Regions from separate parts of the Mucilaginibacter celer genome, predicted to be linked through region 1. Evidence: riboswitches for the same ligand, from Rfam matches in the RefSeq annotation. Region 1 holds a riboswitch; each other region holds the start of a gene.
The links. Region 1 has a riboswitch for S-adenosylmethionine ahead of HYN43_RS09505 (O-acetylhomoserine aminocarboxypropyltransferase/cysteine synthase family protein). Riboswitches for the same ligand answer to the same signal wherever they lie in the genome.
Positions count from the first base shown of each region.

Region 2: it holds a riboswitch for S-adenosylmethionine, as region 1 does, so the genes downstream of both, HYN43_RS16980 (transmembrane 220 family protein) here and HYN43_RS09505 (O-acetylhomoserine aminocarboxypropyltransferase/cysteine synthase family protein) in region 1, are expected to answer to the same signal.
Region 3: it holds a riboswitch for S-adenosylmethionine, as region 1 does, so the genes downstream of both, metH (methionine synthase) here and HYN43_RS09505 (O-acetylhomoserine aminocarboxypropyltransferase/cysteine synthase family protein) in region 1, are expected to answer to the same signal.

Region 1 covers NZ_CP032869.1:2,377,367-2,380,834, reverse strand. Annotated here, with positions in the region: gene HYN43_RS09510 (homoserine O-acetyltransferase family protein) at 1-237, opposite strand, end outside; gene HYN43_RS09505 (O-acetylhomoserine aminocarboxypropyltransferase/cysteine synthase family protein) at 390-1,703, opposite strand; SAM riboswitch class I at 1,953-2,063, opposite strand; gene HYN43_RS09500 (trans-sulfuration enzyme family protein) at 2,277-3,392, opposite strand.
Region 2 covers NZ_CP032869.1:4,220,884-4,224,351, reverse strand. Annotated here, with positions in the region: gene HYN43_RS16985 (transglutaminase-like domain-containing protein) at 43-891, shown strand; gene HYN43_RS16980 (transmembrane 220 family protein) at 899-1,306, opposite strand; SAM riboswitch class I at 1,636-1,751, opposite strand; gene HYN43_RS16975 (SDR family oxidoreductase) at 2,326-3,087, shown strand; gene HYN43_RS16970 (DUF72 domain-containing protein) at 3,233-3,468, shown strand, end outside.
Region 3 covers NZ_CP032869.1:5,541,593-5,545,060, forward strand. Annotated here, with positions in the region: gene HYN43_RS22780 (hypothetical protein) at 1-401, shown strand, start outside; gene HYN43_RS22785 (Bax inhibitor-1/YccA family protein) at 587-1,318, shown strand; SAM riboswitch class I at 1,451-1,561, shown strand; gene metH (methionine synthase) at 1,760-3,468, shown strand, end outside.

The DNA.
Region 1 (3,468 bases):
AATATTGGCACAAACAATAAAATGCTCTTCGGGATTAAAAAAGTAGCCCTCGCCAATCAAACCTTTCCACCAGTCAAATACATCACTATTGGCGGTAAGCGCGTGGCAAACCCAAATCACGTTATTTTTCTCTTTATTTAACCGGCCGTAAGTATGGAAGCCTATCTCTAAACCCTCCAGCGTTTGGCCCGATTCAAACTCAAAAGTATCAGTGTATTTAAATATCTCTGCGTTCATTCTCTTGTTTGTCGTATTGTGTTAAGTCGAAAGTCTTTAGTCCGAAGTCAAAAGTCAGAAACGTTAAATCCTAACTTTTGACTTCGGGCTTTGAACTTCAGACTTAAACACAAACAACGTTTACTATATCACTTTTAAAAAACTATACATTGTTAAACTAATTCACCCTCTCTGATCTTTGCAAAGGCCTGTTCAAAATCGGCCTTGATGTCATCAATATGTTCAATACCTACAGCAACACGTAATGATGTTGGCGTAACACCGGCAGATAATTGTTCCTCATCAGATAATTGCTGATGTGTTGTTGCCGATGGCTGAATGATCAGCGTTTTTGCATCGCCTACGTTGGCCAAATGGCTCACCAGTTTCAGGTTGTTGATCAACTGGCTGGCCTGTTGTTTATCACCTTTTATTTCGAATGATAAAACACCACCGAAACCATTTTTAAGGTATTTTTTAGCCAGATCATGGTATGGCGACGATTCCAGTCCCGGATAATTTACAGTAGCTACCTGTGGATGCTGCTCCAGCCATTTAGCCAATTGCAAAGCATTATCTACATGGCGCTGAACACGTAATGAAAGGGTTTCCAAACCCTGTATATTCAACCACGCGTTAAACGGCGATTGCGACGGACCGAAGTCCCTCAAACCTTCCACACGGGCGCGAATAATAAACTGAATATTTCCAAAAGGGCCACCGATGCCAAATACATCGTTAAATACGAGGCCGTGATAACCTTCGGATGGTTCGGTAAATTGCGGGAATTTACCATTGCCCCAGTTGTAATTACCGGCATCAATAATGGCTCCGCCTATACTGGTACCATGCCCACCAATCCATTTGGTAGTTGATTCAACAACCACGTTTGCACCATGCTCAATAGGGCGGAAGAGGTAGCCACCTGCGCCAAAAGTATTATCAACTATTAACGGCAGATCATGATTTTTGGCAACCGCGCTTATTTTTTCAAAATCGGCAATGGTAAAGCCCGGGTTGCCTATGGTTTCTAAATAAATGGCTTTGGTTTTATCGTTGATGAGCGCTTCAATGCTTTCGGCGGTGTCATCCTTGGCAAAACGCACTTCGATACCTAAACGTTTAAAGGCTACTTTAAACTGGTTGTAGGTACCACCATATAAAAACGGAGATGTAACAAAGTTATCGCCGGCCTGTAAAATATTATTCAGCGCTATAAACTGGGCCGCCTGGCCCGATGCGGTGGCTAAAGCCGCAACGCCGCCCTCTAAAGCCGCTATGCGTTTTTCAAACACATCGGTAGTAGGGTTCATGATCCGGGTATAAATATTGCCAAACTCTTTTAGGGCAAACAGGTTTGCGCCATGCTCGGCACTGTTAAATACGTACGAAGTTGTTTGGTAAAGCGGCACCGCGCGTGAACCTGTTGTTGGATCAACTTCCTGACCGGCATGTAATTGGAGTGTTTCGAATTTTAAGGCAGACATAGTTTTGTGATTTTTATGTGTTTAATTTAGATTTTGAATGTTAGATGGATTTTGACAAAGCCGGTTGTGAAATAACCGGTTTAACAATACACACCCTTTTCCGGAGATGGAAAAGAGACGTGTGCTAAGCATCAACAGCAGCAACAAATACAAATACAGCTAACGGGAGAGCTAATATATTGTACGTTACCGTTTAAGGTGTAAAAAGTGTTGCGTTGCGTAAATTTAATTAAACTTTTCATGGTTATAAATTTATATTCCCCGGTGTTATTTGCCGGGACAGGAATTGGCACCTTCTTCAACATTGAAGGGTTGCCAGCGGGTCATTGAGCCTGATCTCTCGCCGCTTCTTTATAAATCAAAACCCGAAACTATGTGCGGAGTAATGATCGACCTTGGTATCGCTACCAAATAATGTTGCGAATATAAGGGGTTATGGGGTAATGTACCAAATTTTATTTCAGAAAGGAGGTTAAAGGATAAAGGTCAAAGGCAAAAGGTTTTTTAAGACGAGTGTTTTAACCTCCTCAAATGCTTCTACCTTTCGCCTTTTACCTTTATCCTTTCGCCTTATTAAGCCAAAGCCTGCTCCAAATCGGCTATCAGATCATCAATATGCTCCAAACCAACCGAAACCCTCAACAGGTTGCGCGGTGTTTTGGTATCCGGCCCTTCAACGGTGGCGCGGTGTTCTATCAGGCTCTCTACACCGCCGAGGCTGGTAGCTTTGATAAACAGTTTTAGTTTATTGATGATGTTATGCGTATCGTTTTCATCGCCTTTAATAATAAAAGATAGCATCCCGCCAAAAGCCAGCATCTGATCTTTAGCTATTTCATGTTGCGGATGCGATGGCAGACCAGGATACATCACTTTCTCTACATTGGGATGCCGTTCAAGATATTCGGCCAATAGCTGCGCGTTCTGTACGTGCCCCTTTACACGGTAGGGCAAAGTTTTAATACTGCGCACCAAATAATAGCAATCCATAGGCGAGGGGATAGCACCACCCATTTCCTGCACCTGCCGAATTTTTGCCCACCAATCGCTCTTTTCGGCAGTAATTAAAGCACCGCCCATCAAATCGCTATGTCCGCCGAAGTATTTGGTGGCGGAGTGCATCACCATATCGGCACCCAGCTCAAGCGGGCGTTGGCAAATTGGGGTAGCAAATGTATTATCGCACAAAACTTTAATGCCGTTTGCTTTGGCTATTGTCACTACCTTTTTTATGTCGGTTATTTTAAGCAGCGGGTTTGACGGGGTTTCAATCCAGATGAGGCCGGTTTCGGGTTTGATATGCTGTTGTAAAACTTCTTCATCATTAACATCGATAAAATCGAACGTTAAAATACCTGCAAACAGATTTTTAAGTTGATTGCGCAGGCCATGGTACATATCATCAGGTGCGATAATATGCGTACCTGGCTTAAGCGATTGAAATACCGACATGCCCGCGGCATTGCCCGATGAAAATGATGCGGCTTCAGTACCGCCTTCCAGTTGTGCCAAAACACGCTCTAAAGCATGTCTGTTAGGGTTAGCCGACCTGCTGTAAATATAACCTGCCGGGAAACCGCCATCGTCGCCACGTTCAAAAGTGGTGGACATAATGATGGGTTGGATTACGGCCCTTGTTGCTTTATCAACATGGTTACCGGCGTGTATAGCTATAGTTTCAGTTTTCATGATATTTGCGCTTATCGCCCAAAGTAAAAAAGAATATTTGTGATTAGCTGTAGCGTTTTTTTATTTTTAACCGAAT
Region 2 (3,468 bases), 1.8 Mb from region 1:
CACATAAATACAGCTTCAATTAAAACGATAAAAACATGCCATATGAAATTTAATGTGTTTAGCCGGTTGGATTACATAGTGCAGGCTGCGGGCACATTGGTACTTAACGTTCATGCCCTCAACACATTTAAGCAAACCATAATTAATGAAGAATTTTGGCTGGAGCCATATGTAAATTACAGCTCCTTTCAATCTTTACAGGGCGAAAAGCGCCTGGTTAAGTTTGGCGTTACCGAATATACCCCTAACCTTAGCGCCTTTTACCAGGCCACGGTTGATAATTGTTATGAGATTAATGATTTTAGCTATATAACCGAAACACAGGTATCAGCACTTGATAGTGCTGTGCTGCCGTATCTTAATCCGAGCAGGTATTGCGAATCGGATAAGTTGTACCGCATGGCACATAATATGTTTGGTCATATTTCAAATCCGTTTCAGCAGGTGCTTACGTTAACTAACTGGATTAATAAAAACGTTCAATATCTAAGCGGTTCAACCAATTCACAAACATCTGCATTTAATACCGTTACGGAGCAGGCGGGCGTTTGCCGCGATTTTGCACACCTGGGTATTGCCCTGTGCCGGGCGCTTACTATACCGGCACGTTACTTTACCGGTTATGCATACCAGCTTTACCCCGCCGATTTTCATGCCTGCTTTGAGGCCTATTTAAATGGCAAATGGGTATTGTTTGATGCCACCGGATTAGTGCCGCTTAACGGCTTTGTTAAAATAGCTACCGGCTTCGATGCTGCCGACTCGGCCGTAGCCAATATTTTTGGCGATGTAATGTTTAACAACATGGAGGTAAACTGCGAACTGGCCGAAAACTATTTCGAACCGTTTTATTACCGGGAAGACAGTTTTTTGGGGATAACTTATTTGTAACTATAAATCAGCGTTTTTTTGCAGATTTTGCCGGAGCCACTTTTTTGCCTTGCTTTACCCCATATATCCAGTTGGTGGCCAGTACCGCAACACAGATCAGCAAACCAAAAAACTCCCGCGCTTCTTCAACCCAGGGTTTCTCGGCCTTCATGGTTTGCACCAGGCTTTCGGCGTGATGAAACTCAAGCCAGTCGATCAATCCGTTACTGTCGAAAATTTTATAAATAGCATAACCTGTAAAAACAACAATGCCAACAGCGTAGCCGATAGGGTAAAACTCTTTTTTGATAGCGAGGTAACAAAACCATGCGCAATACAGGTAAATCGGAATCCAAAGATAGGGATCGGGATCGTTGTATTGAAGGCCTGCAAAAATGATAAAAAGTACAACCCAAACAATATTGAAGATCTTCATAAATGATGCTGATAGTTTAAACCGGTTTTTATTGGCTTATATGCAGGTTAAGCTCGGCTAAATATAATAAATAAGTTTTTCAATGTTCCAAGCGGATTATAGTTTTTAAGCGGCCGATATGAAGAAACGAATATTGTACGCTGAGACCTGGCTTGACGCACGGAATGGCCGAAGCGGGTAACGGGAAAAGGAAAAAGCAGTTAAAAAAAATGATGTCGCGGGCAGATTCGAACTGCCGTATAGGGTAATGCGGACCCCCACCTATCCTCTCGGTCACGCGACTTGAAAACTGTAAGATCACTTAATCAGATCGGTTGTGGGGCAGATATTAATTATCTCTCTCCTCGTTTTGCACAGGAGCAGGAATTAGCACCTTACGCATTTTGCTGATGCACAGGTTGCTAAGACGTCTATGGGCCTTTCCCTCAGTCTTTCTTGATAAGTCAATACAAAGAACGTTCTGTCGTTATTGACAATGCAAATATAAGAGTAAGTTATATAATTCCTATAGTTTTAGTAGTTTATTTTAAATTTTATTTGTTTTTGATTGATTTTGAGGGAGATAATTTATGGGTCTGGCTTCTTAAATTGAGACTTTTGAATTGAAATTAAGCAGACAAGATGGAGTTTTGGCGAAGAGTTGTGTGCCTCTGGCACACAAAAAAAATCTTACCCGGTTGCTACAAAGCTTTTGCACCTCTGGTGCACTCTGTAAACTGCTTAATTTGAAAAAGGGATTTTTCGTTTCAGCGTCATTCACATTTAATTTCTACAAAAAATCTTTGCGTCTCCGCCTCTTTGCGTGTTTAAACATCTGCAATATCCAAATCTCCCAAATAGATCTTTGCGCCCCTGCGTCTTTGCGTGCCTACTTAAATTAACCATCGCTTTGTGCGCTTAATCATCCTCGCGTCTTAAAAAAACTGAAATCATCACCATTTAATCTGAAGTAGTCACCATAAATTTCCGCAGCAACTATCGCAACTTTGCATTGTTAAAACATTAAAACACAAATCATAATGAAAACAAATAAAATTGCATTAGTAACCGGCGGCAGCCGCGGTCTTGGCAAAAACGCCGCCCTGCATATCGCCAAAAAAGGTTTCGACATAATCGTCACCTACCGCAGTAAAAAAGAAGAAGCAGAAGCCGTAGTTGCCGAAATAGAATCGGCAGGCCAAAAAGCGGCTGCTTTGCAACTGGATACAGGTATCGTATCAACATTTAATGCTTTTATCGATAGCTTAAAAACAACGCTAAAAGAAAAATTTGACGCCGATACTTTCGATTTCCTGGTGAATAACGCAGGTATCGATGCTGCGTCGCCATTTGCCCAAACCACCGAAGAGGATTTTGACAACCTGTTTAACGTTCATTTTAAAGGCGTTTACTTTTTAACCCAAAAAAGCCTGCCGGTAATTGCTGATGGCGGACGGATCATCAATCTATCCAGCGGTTTGGCCCGTTTTTCAACTCCGGGTTATGCGGCTTACGCGTCAATGAAAGGCGCTATTGAAGTATTTACCAAATACCTGGCGAAAGAGTTGGGCGGCCGTGGCATTGCTGCAAACGTTGTGGCCCCTGGTATTATCCGTACCGATTTTACCAAAGCGGCACTTGAAGGACATCCCGGTTTAGATGAAATACTCTCAAAGTCTACTGCTTTAGGTCGCATCGGCATGCCTGATGATATTGGTGGCGTAATTGCCTTCCTGTGTACCGAAGATGCACGCTGGATTACTGCGCAGCGTATCGAGGCTTCGGGCGGGATGTTTTTGTAGGTTGGTTGTCTGAATCAGAATTTTCAGAATTTGAGAATTTTCAGAATATAAGGCATTAGATCAAAAGCATTCTGTTAATCCTTAAATTCTGTAAATTCTGATTCAGACATTACAATTTCCTATCTTTCGGCCAAAATAAACCATTATGGAATTTGGCCGTGTTACCGATGAAGAATTAGCAGGTGTTGATTTTACCCTGCCGCCCGATCCGCAAATTACAACCGATACCCTTGCCGCTGCAAAAGGTAAAGGTGCTTTACAGGTACACGTAGGCTGCGCCAAATGGGGAAGGAAAGAATGGGTAGGCAAAATTTATCCGCCTAAAACCAAAGACGCTAATTTTTTGGATGAATATGTTAAGCACTTTGATTGCATTGAGCT
Region 3 (3,468 bases), 3.2 Mb from region 1:
ATTTAAAAGTGCTTTTTGCCGATTATGAAAAAGGTTACACCATTATTGAACTGATTGGCGAATGGAACGATGCCATCAACAACGATATCATGCTGCTAAAGCGCGAATTGTTAGACCTGATGATAGATAACGGCATCAGCCATTTTATCCTGATAGGCGAAAACGTGCTCAACTTCCACTCAAGCGACGACTGTTACTACGAAGAGTGGTTTCAGGATGTGGAAGATGGCTGGATAGCCGGAATCAACTTCCGAGAACACGTGATAGAGGAATTTAAACGCAATAACATCGATTACTACATCAACTTTGGCGGCGAGCTGGATAATCTGGGCTGGCGCACTTTGAAACCTATACAGGTTTTTAAAAAGGTGGAAGAGCAGTTGATGCGTCGTTTAAACTAACGCATCCAAAAGCGTTTCCCCACCACGTCATTGCGAGGCACGAAGCAATCCCCGATTAGCAGGTCCGCCCTGTATAGTTCGCGATTGCTTCGTTCCACGCAATGACGTGGCGGAGAAGCAGCCTCGCATCTTCACCCTACATTCACCTTTTATTTATATATTCGTACTATAATTTTTAACACAAAATGGAATTTAAAGATTCAAAATACAACTACGATAACATTATCGAAGTTCAGGATCAATCAGAAGTTGATTCACGTAGGTTTATGGCCGGCGTTTTCAGCTGGATGGGCGTGGCGCTTGGTGTTTCGGCAATCACGGTATACCTGTTTTTAAACATGGGCCTGATTAGCCTTATCGTTGCACCAACAGGCGGCTTAACAGGTTTCGGTTTGTTCGCCATTTTTTCGCCGCTTGCATTTTCGCTGGTGATGCAGTTTGGTTACAACCGCATATCTTACCCAATTTTGGTATTGCTTTTTGTGGCTTACGCTACGCTGATCGGTATTAGCTTAAGCCTCATATTTCTGGTTTATACATCAGCTTCAATATTAGGCGTTTTCATTACAGCAGCAGTAACTTTTGGTATTATGGCTGTTGCCGGTTATAACACTAATATGGATTTAACCCGTTTCGGCTCGATCATGTATATCCTGTTTGTCGGCATATTCGTAGCTTCATTAGCTAACTTCTTTATGCACAGCGAGCAAATGAGCTACATCATCAGCTACATTGGCATAGCGGTATTTACCGGCTTAACTGCCTACTACATGCAAATGCTTAAACGCATTGGCGCAGGTATTGAGTACGGAGATGCAAGCTCTAAAAAACTGGCGCTGATGGGTGCATTAACATTGTACATCACCCTAATCAACCTGTTTTTCATGATCCTCCGTGTATTCGGCAGAAGAAGATAATTTCGCAAAGAAACCCAATCAAAAGCTGCCTCCAAAAAAGGCGGCTTTTTTTGTTTAACAATGTGGCTTAGCTATGATACAAGCCCGGTGTTATACACTTGCAAATGACAACTTTATTGCGCAACTTTGCGGTGCTTATGGAGAAAGACGGAGGGATTAGACCCTGCGATGTCTTAGCAACCTGTGGCTTTCACAAGGTGCTACATTCTACCAGGCAGCAATTTGCGCCCGGACAGATAAGCGAAAGTCATGATAACACCCGACTTTTCGAGATAAGCTTTTTATTTATTAGTGATTAGAGTGATTTTTTTGATTACACTGATTTGATACACATTGGCCGACTATTTCCGTAACCAGATAATAGTTCCCTGTCCATAAATCAATCATCTAAATCAAAAAAACCAGTGAAATCATCAATAAAAAAATCGGTGAAATCAAAAAATGGACATTAGAAAAGAATTACAGAAGCGCATCCTGGTGATTGACGGAGCAATGGGTACCATGATCCAAAGGTACCAGCTCACGGAGAAGGATTTTCGTGGCGAGCGTTTCCGCGATCATGGTACAGATTTGCAGGGTAACAACGACCTGCTTAACATTACACGCCCCGATGTAATTAAGGCTATCCATGCCGAATACCTGGATGCCGGAGCTGATATCATCGAAACCAATACTTTCAGCACACAGGTAATTTCGCTTGCTGATTATAAGCTGGAAGAACTTGCCTACGAACTAAGCTACGAAGGCGCGCGCATTGCCCGCGAAGTAGCCGACGAATATACCCAACGCAACCCCGATAAACCACGCTTTGTTGCCGGTGCTATCGGCCCTACAAACCGTACAGCCTCTTTATCGCCCGATGTTAACGATCCGGGATATCGTGCAGTTACCTTTGATGATTTGGCTGATGCTTATTATGACCAGGTTAGGGGTTTGGTTGACGGTGGTTCACACCTGCTATTGGTTGAAACCATATTTGATACGCTGAATGCCAAAGCGGCACTCTTCGCTATTAAACGTTACGAAGATGAATGCAAAGCTGCCGGTAAAGATTTTCCTGCTTTCAGGGATTCGGGCGGCATCATGATCTCGGGTACCATTACCGATGCTTCGGGCCGTACCCTTTCGGGGCAAACGGTTGAGGCTTTCTGGAACTCGATAAGCCATGCCAACCTGCTTTCGGTAGGTTTAAACTGTGCTTTGGGTGCACGTGAAATGCGCCCCCACTTAGCCGAGCTTTCTGAAAAAGCAGGCGTATATATTTCGGCCTATCCAAACGCGGGTTTACCAAACGAGTTTGGCCAATACGACGAAACCCCGCACGAAACCGCCCACCAGGTTGATGATTTTATTAAAGCCGGACTGGTAAACATAGTTGGCGGCTGCTGCGGCACCACGCCCGATCACATTAAATGTATTGCCGATAAAGCGGCTGCATTCCCTCCCCGCCCTATCCCGCAAATTGAGCCGGATATGCGCCTGAGCGGTCTGGAAGCAGTTACTATAAAACCCGAAAGCATTTTTGTAAACGTGGGCGAGCGTACCAATATCACCGGTTCGCCTAAGTTTTCCAAATTGATACTGGCCGAAGACTACGAGGCCGCTTTATCCGTTGCCCTGCAACAGGTTGAAGGCGGAGCCCAGGTTATCGACATCAATATGGACGAAGGCATGATCGATTCGGAAGCCGTAATGGTTAAATTCCTTAACCTGGTAGCCTCCGAGCCGGATATTGCCAAACTGCCTATCATGATCGATTCGTCGAAATGGTCGGTGATCGAGGCCGGTTTAAAATGTGTTCAGGGGAAAGGTATCGTAAACTCCATCTCACTGAAAGAGGGCGAAGAGAAATTTAAAGAACACGCCCGCAAAATATTAAGTTATGGCGCCGCCACCGTGGTGATGGCTTTTGACGAGACCGGCCAGGCTGATTCGTATGAGCGCCGCATCGAGATCTGTAAAAGATCATACGATATATTGGTGAACGAAGTGGGCTTCCCTCCGCAGGATATCATTTTCGATCCTAACATCCTTACCGTAGCTACCGGTTTGGAAGAGCATAATAACTACGCTGTTGATTTTATCGAGGCCACCCGCTGGATCAAACAAAACCTGCCGCATGCTAAAGTGAGCGGTGGCGTAAGTAATAT